Regions from separate parts of the Gordonia sp. DT101 genome, predicted to be linked through region 1. Evidence: riboswitches for the same ligand, from Rfam matches in the RefSeq annotation. Region 1 holds a riboswitch; the other holds the start of a gene.
The links. Region 1 has a riboswitch for cobalamin ahead of metE (5-methyltetrahydropteroyltriglutamate--homocysteine S-methyltransferase). Riboswitches for the same ligand answer to the same signal wherever they lie in the genome.

Region 1 (3,405 bases):
CCATGTACTCGACGCGGTGTCCGGCTCCCCGGCCCGCGGCGTCTCGATCTCATTGAGGGACGCGACCGGAACCGAACTGGCCGCAGGGCTCACCGATGATGACGGCCGGATCGGTCAGGTCAGCTCCGCACCGCTCACCCCGGGCACGTATCACCTCGTGTTCGACACCGGAGAGTGGTTCGACACGCACGGGATCGATGGCTTCTATCCGGAGATCGACATCTGTTTCGCAGTCGACGACCCCGCCCGCCATTACCACGTCCCGGTGCTGCTCAGTCCGTATTCCTACACGACCTACCGGGGCAGCTGACCGAGCACATCGGCGGCGCGTCCGCTCCCTGCGGGCCCGGCCACCGGTGCCCCGAATGCGACGGACGCCACAGGGCAGGGGGTAGAGTCGAAATGAAGCCGACGTCATGTCGCGTCCACGCAATCGCGCGGACCGAGTCGGCGGTGGATCGACGCTCTCGAGCCGGACTCCACCGATCACCTCTCCGAACGGATATCCGATGTCCAACGATTCCAACCTTTTTTCGCACTGCACCGACACCACTCATGCGGCCGTGCAGGCGACCACGGCCACCTCTGAGCTCCAGTTCTCCGACGCACAGGACAACCCCTACTCCGCCGGGCGAGACTGAGCGGCGGCGAGACCGTGCCACTCGCACTCGGTCCGACCCGTCTCCAACTCGCACCCGACCTCACACTCCCGATCGCCGGGGCATGGCTGCCCTACACATCGCAGATCTCGCAGGAGCTTCCCGCCCTGCAGGCGGCCGGCCGCAGCAGGCTCGGGACCATCACCCGCATCGACGTGAATTGGCGCAATTTCGCGCGCTATCCCGGATTCGACTCCGAGAATTCGCCTGACATGTTGCCGCTGATGTCGATCACCGCGGATCACGCCGAGGTGACCCTGCTCGTCATTCCGCCCAGGACCCAGTCAGCGCTGGCCGCCACGTTGTTGCGGCAGGCCGGTCAGTGCACGAGCTCACCGGGCTCCGAGCACAGCCACCTGTACCGGGACGCCCAGCGAATCCTCCGACGCGCCGCGCTGCAGTGCGGCGCCACCGACTCGAACCCCGTCGGCTGACCCGGTCAGTGCCGCCGGAGTAGTGCCACATGCTTTGTGACACAACAACGAACGCCGCCCGGGAAACCCGAGCGGCGTTCGTTGTTGAAGACTGTGGTCAGATGGCGGTCACAGTGGTCGCCTGCGGGCCCTTGGGGCCCTGCTCGACCTCGAACTGGACGCGCTGCTGCTCTTCGAGGCTGCGGTATCCGCCGCCCTGAATGGCCGAGTAGTGAACGAAAACGTCACCATCGGTGCTGTCGTCGGGAGCGATGAAGCCGAAGCCTTTTTCGCTGTTGAACCACTTGACGGTTCCTTGAGCCATGATGCTGGTACTTCTCTCTATTTTGCACACGAGAGCCATGTGGCACTCGCGACACCATCATCGCACACTTTGTGACGTTTGAGATAACCGTGACGAAGGTGAACCGTCTGACGGCGTCCCGTGTGTTGGCCCGACGACCGTCATCGCTACGGTGGAAGACGCAGTTGGTTCGCCACTCGAGGGACATGTTGAGCCCTAGCACTGGGTGGCGTCGACGTCGGCGTCCTGGACGGATACCGACCAAGAGGGAATCCGGTGAGAATCCGGAGCTGTCCCGCAGCGGTAAGTCGGAACGACCGCCGTCAGATGCACTGGACCCTGGTCCGGGAAGCGACGGTCAGTAGGAATGCCTCCGCTCAGCAGTTGCTGGGCAAGGCCCGCCGATGAGCCCGAAGACCTGCCAGGTGTACCGGACGCGCCGCGTCCGGTGGCTCGCCGTCTCGTGGACTGGGCGCAGGTCGAACTGGTGAGGTTGCGATGTCCGGGATTCCGGCATCCTCGACGCTTGCTCGCTCGACTGCCCCTGCAGGGCGGCGGACCTTCCGTATCGTTTGCAGGAGTACAACTCTCATGTCTTCACCGAACCAATCCGCTCGGCGGTTCACCGCGACCACACTGGGCACGGCCCGCATCGGCCCGCATCGCGAACTCAAGCGCGCCGTCGAAGGCTATTGGGCAGACCGGGTCACCGCCACCGATCTCGAGACAGCGGCCGCAGATCTGCGCCGCCGCTCGTGGGAAGAGCTCGCCGCCACCGGAATCGACTCCATCCCGGTCAACACGTTCTCCTACTACGACCAGATACTCGACACCGCGGTGATGCTCGACGCACTGCCACCGCGAGTCGCCGCCATCGACAACCCGCTGGACCGCTATTTCGCGGCAGCGCGCGGAACTGCCGACATCGTGCCGCTGGAGATGACCAAGTGGTTCGACACCAATTACCACTACCTCGTACCGGAGATCTCGAGCGAGACCACCTTCGCCCTTCGCCCGGACAAGGTGCTCGCCGAGGTGGCGCAGGCGCACGGTGCCGGCATCGTGGCCCGGCCGGTTGTCGTGGGACCGATCACGTTCCTGGCGTTGGCGAAAGCAGTGGGTGACGGACCGGTGCCGATCACCCGTATCGACGATCTCGTGCCGCTGTATGCCGAACTACTGGACCGCCTCACCGACGCCGGGGTCGAGTGGGTGCAGTTCGACGAGCCCGCCCTGGTGACCGACGTCGTCGACGGGCTACCCGACCTGGCCGGCTCCGTCTACGCACGACTGAGCCGCGTGACCCGGCGTCCCGCCATCCTCGTCGCCACCTACTTCGGCGATCCCGGCGATTCGCTGGCAGCGCTCGCCCGAACCGAAGTCGAGGGCATCGCCGTCGACCTGGTCGAGGGCAGCGTGGCAACGGTGGCCGCGGTCCCCGAGTTGTCGGAGAAGCTGCTCGTCGCCGGTGTCGTCGACGGACGCAACATCTGGCGCACCGACCTCGATCGTGCGCTGGCGACTCTCGGCACGCTGCTGGGTTCGGCGGGTGATCTCGCGGTCTCCACCTCGTGCTCCACGCTTCATGTGCCGTACAGCCTGGCCGAGGAGGACTCGCTCGATCCGAATCTGCGCGGCTGGCTCGCCTTCGCCTCCGAGAAGTTCGGCGAGGTCGCGACGTTGTCGCGCGCGCTTCGCAGTGGCCGTGAGGCCGAGACCGAGGCTTTCGACGCGTGTCGGGCAGCACTTGCGACGCGGGACACCGACACCCGGCTACGAGACAATGCAGTTCGTGATCGGCTCGCCGCCGTCACCGACGCAGACGCGACCCGCGGCGACGCGGCGGGCCGTATCGCCGAGCAGAACCTGCGACTAGGTCTGCCCGTGCTGCCCACCACGACGATCGGCTCCTACCCGCAGACCGTGGCGATCCGCAAGGCCCGCGCCGCGCTGCGGTCCCGCGCGATCGACCGGGACGAGTACCTGCGCCGGATGCGCGCCGAGATCGCGGATGTCGTTGCCCTGCAGG
Region 2 (3,405 bases), 160 kb from region 1:
CGTGTCCGCTGTGTGCACCGGCGGACGTGGCGGAGTCGTCAAGGGAGGTCGACACACTCGGGGTCGTCCAGCTCAGTGCCTGACGCAGCTCGCCGATGTTGTCGCCGGCGAAGCGCGACCAGGTGAGGCCGGTCGCCGACAGGAACAGCACCCCCACGACGATCCAGACACCCACGGCACCATGCCAGTTCAGTGTGCGGGCCCGGCCCCCGGTTGAACGGTCGACGCTGATCAGCCGAGCCTTCCGGTCACGCCTCATCCGGCGATACCGCGCAATCCACAACGCGAGACCCGCCAGTGCGATCACCCACAGCCACGACGCCGCGAGTTCGCTGTAGACGCGACCAGGTTCTCCCAGATGGAGGTGACGATGCAACTGGCTGATCCAGGTCCGCAGCGGTAAGGCCCCGGCACTCCCGTAGCTCACCAGCTCGCCGACCGGGCGCGCGGTGACCGGATCGACGAAGACCGCCATCCGCTCCGATTCTCCGAGCGACGGGTCGTCGAACAGCACGCGCGTGGTGTCACCTGGCGCGGCTGCCGGACGCACGGCGGAGAGAGCGAGATCCGGTCGGGTGGCCATGGCCGCGCGGATCTGATCGGCCACGGGGCGGGCCTGACCCGTGCTGTCGGTGTGCAGTTGCTCGCGGTAGACGACCTTCTCGAGACCGGGTGCGAGTGCGTAGAGGCCTCCGCTGACGACCGCGACGATCAGAAACGGTGCGATCAGGATGCCGGCATAGAAGTGGAGTCGTCGCACCAACGGTTCCCAGCCGATGTGGCGCCCACCGGGCCGGCGACCGGCCGGGTCGGTCGGTGGCGAGGAGTCGAGCGGCTGTCGGGGTGGTTCCTGGGTGAGGGACACAGAGGTCCGCCTTTCGAGAGCTGGATGCGCCGCACGACAGATGAGGTCGTGCGCATACGCAGAGAGCCGACCGCCGCGCGTGGTCGACACGCGAGCAGGTCAGCGAGGGTGAGGAATGGTCACATCGCCGGGATCGGGGGACCCCGGGTACCCACCGGGCGGACACACCTGCGGCCGGGCCGCAGGCGGTCGTCGGTCGCGGGCAGCACGCTCCAGGACATCGAGACGTCGACTGGCGCCGAGATGAGCGTGAGAACGGCCCGGATCACCACCGACAGGGCGGCGATCACCGCGGTCTCCAGACCGATCGCCAGGGCGACCGCCACCACGGTGGCGACGATGTGAAAGGTCGCCATCGAGGGAGTCAGCAGCGTGGCGTGGTGATGAGAAAGGGCGGCGAGTGCGAGGTGACCCACGAGCTGTCCGCCGACGAGCATGCCGACGAGGCCCGGCCATCCGGCGCGCGGCGGGGAGGCGGCGGTGGCGGTCCAGCCGAGCCCCGCGCACACCGCGACCAGAAGAGTGAGGGCCGTGGAGTCGGGCAACCCGCCGCCCGCGGCTGCGTGCGCGATGGTCGAGGTGACCCCCGACGACGCGCCGACAACGCAACCCCGAACCTTGTCGAGGGCGCGTGCCTGCGGATGCATGGCCCGCATCGTATGACGGCGCTGCGGGGCCGATCGAGTCGGCTGCTAAGTTCGGTGCTGCGTCGGTCTTCGTCCGGTTCGTCCGGATCGAGCGTAAGAGGGAATCTGGTGCGAATCCAGGGCTGCCCCGCAGCGGTGACCGGAAACGACAGCGGCCAGGAGCACTGGGTCAGCGATGACCTGGGAAGCGGCCGTCAGTAGGTGGCACGAACTGTGCCGTGTCCGGGAGTCCGAAGACCTGCCGACGTGACCGCGGCGGCGTGCCGCGGTCGACATCGACTCCGTGGGACATGGTCGGTGCCGCCGACCTGTCGGCGTCGTCGTGTGTCCTCGGTGAGTGACGAGGTGGGATGACCGGGCAGTGGTTGCGCGTGAGCGTGCTGAGTGTGCTCTGCGTGTCGGGGCTCCTGACGATCTCCGTGCTCGGGCTCATCTTCGGTACGGCACACGTCCCGTGGCGCGATGCCGTCGGCTATGTGTGGGCCGACCTGACCGGCGGCGTGGTCACCGCCGGGGATGCCGCCGACTACCGGATCGTGGTCGATTCGCGACTCCCTCGCGTTCTCACCGGTGCCCTGGTCGGGGCGGGACTGAGCACCGTCGGCCTCGTGGTGCAGGCAATGGTCCGCAACGCGCTGGCCGACCCGTACGTGCTCGGTATCTCGTCGGGAGCGTCAGTGGGCGCCACCGCGGTGGTGCTGTTCGGTGTCTTCGCCGGAGTCGGTGTCTACGCGCTCCCGACCGCTGCGTTCGTGGGGGCGTTGGTCGCCACCGTGATCGTCTTCGCAATCGCGAGATCGGCCGGCGGTCTCACACCGCTGCGGCTGGTGCTCACCGGAACCGCTCTGGGTTACGGGTTTTCGGCATTGACCACAGTGCTGGTCTTCCTCGCGCCCGCCGGAGATGCCGCTCGCAGCGTGATGTTCTGGTTGTTGGGCAGTCTGGCCGCGACGAGCTGGCACACCGCAGGGCTCGTGGCGGCGGTGGTGCTGGTCGGCCTCGTGGTCGTCGCAGGATTGGCCCGCCAGCTCAACGCGTTGGCAATGGGCGACGAGGTGTCCGCGTCACTCGGGTTGCGCGCCTCACGATTCCGCATGCTGCTGTTCATCGTGGCCGCGCTCATGACCGGCGTCATGGTCTCGGTGTGTGGGGCGATCGGGTTCGTCGGGCTGGTGGTGCCGCATGTGGCGCGACTTCTGGTGGGCGCCGACCATCGCCGGTTGGTGGTGGTCACCCCGCTCATCGGCGCGGTGTTCCTCGTCGCCGCGGATCTGCTTGCCCGAACGCTCGTCCCACCGCAAGAACTCCCGCTCGGTGCGATCACGGCCGCGGTCGGGGTGCCGGTCTTCCTGCTCCTGATGCGCCGGCGCGGTACGGAGGCGGGGTGATGCGGGGGGTCGACTACGACGAAGTGGGTGTCGAGATCGGACATGCGACGATCCTTCGTGACGTGACCGTCCACGCGCCGCCGGGCAGTTTCCTGGGCATCATCGGCCCCAACGGCAGCGGCAAGTCGACGATGCTGCGTTGCCTGTATCGCGCACTCGACCCGACTCGGGGGCGTGTACGGGTGGGCGACCGCGACATCACGTCGATCAGCATGCGGGACAACGCTCGTCAGGTGGCAGCCCTCACCCAGCGGATCGCGCTCGACTTCGACTTCACGGCAGCGGAGGTGGTCGCGACCGGTCGTCTGCCGCACCGATCGCTGACGGCCTCGACTGCCCGCCGCGACCGGGAGATCTGTGCCCAGGCGATGCACGACGCGGGCGTCACCCATCTCGTCGACCGAGCTTTCACGTCTCTGTCGGGCGGGGAGGCCCAGCGGGTTCTGATCGCCCGCGCATTCGCGCAGGAGCCGGAGGTCCTGGTTCTCGACGAACCGACGAACCA

Region 2: it holds a riboswitch for cobalamin, as region 1 does, so the genes downstream of both, ACLQ3I_RS12570 (FecCD family ABC transporter permease) here and metE (5-methyltetrahydropteroyltriglutamate--homocysteine S-methyltransferase) in region 1, are expected to answer to the same signal.

Annotation. Positions count from the first base shown of each region.
Region 1 covers NZ_JBNCLX010000003.1:114,612-118,016, forward strand. The annotation lists gene uraH (hydroxyisourate hydrolase) at 1-310, shown strand, start outside; gene ACLQ3I_RS11850 (hypothetical protein) at 510-641, shown strand; gene ACLQ3I_RS11855 (DUF5994 family protein) at 656-1,093, shown strand; gene ACLQ3I_RS11860 (cold-shock protein) at 1,191-1,397, opposite strand; cobalamin riboswitch at 1,584-1,816, shown strand; gene metE (5-methyltetrahydropteroyltriglutamate--homocysteine S-methyltransferase) at 1,968-3,405, shown strand, end outside.
Region 2 covers NZ_JBNCLX010000003.1:271,056-274,460, reverse strand. The annotation lists gene ACLQ3I_RS12580 (PepSY-associated TM helix domain-containing protein) at 1-865, opposite strand, end outside; gene ACLQ3I_RS12575 (hypothetical protein) at 985-1,512, opposite strand; cobalamin riboswitch at 1,559-1,772, shown strand; gene ACLQ3I_RS12570 (FecCD family ABC transporter permease) at 1,863-2,900, shown strand; gene ACLQ3I_RS12565 (ABC transporter ATP-binding protein) at 2,900-3,405, shown strand, end outside.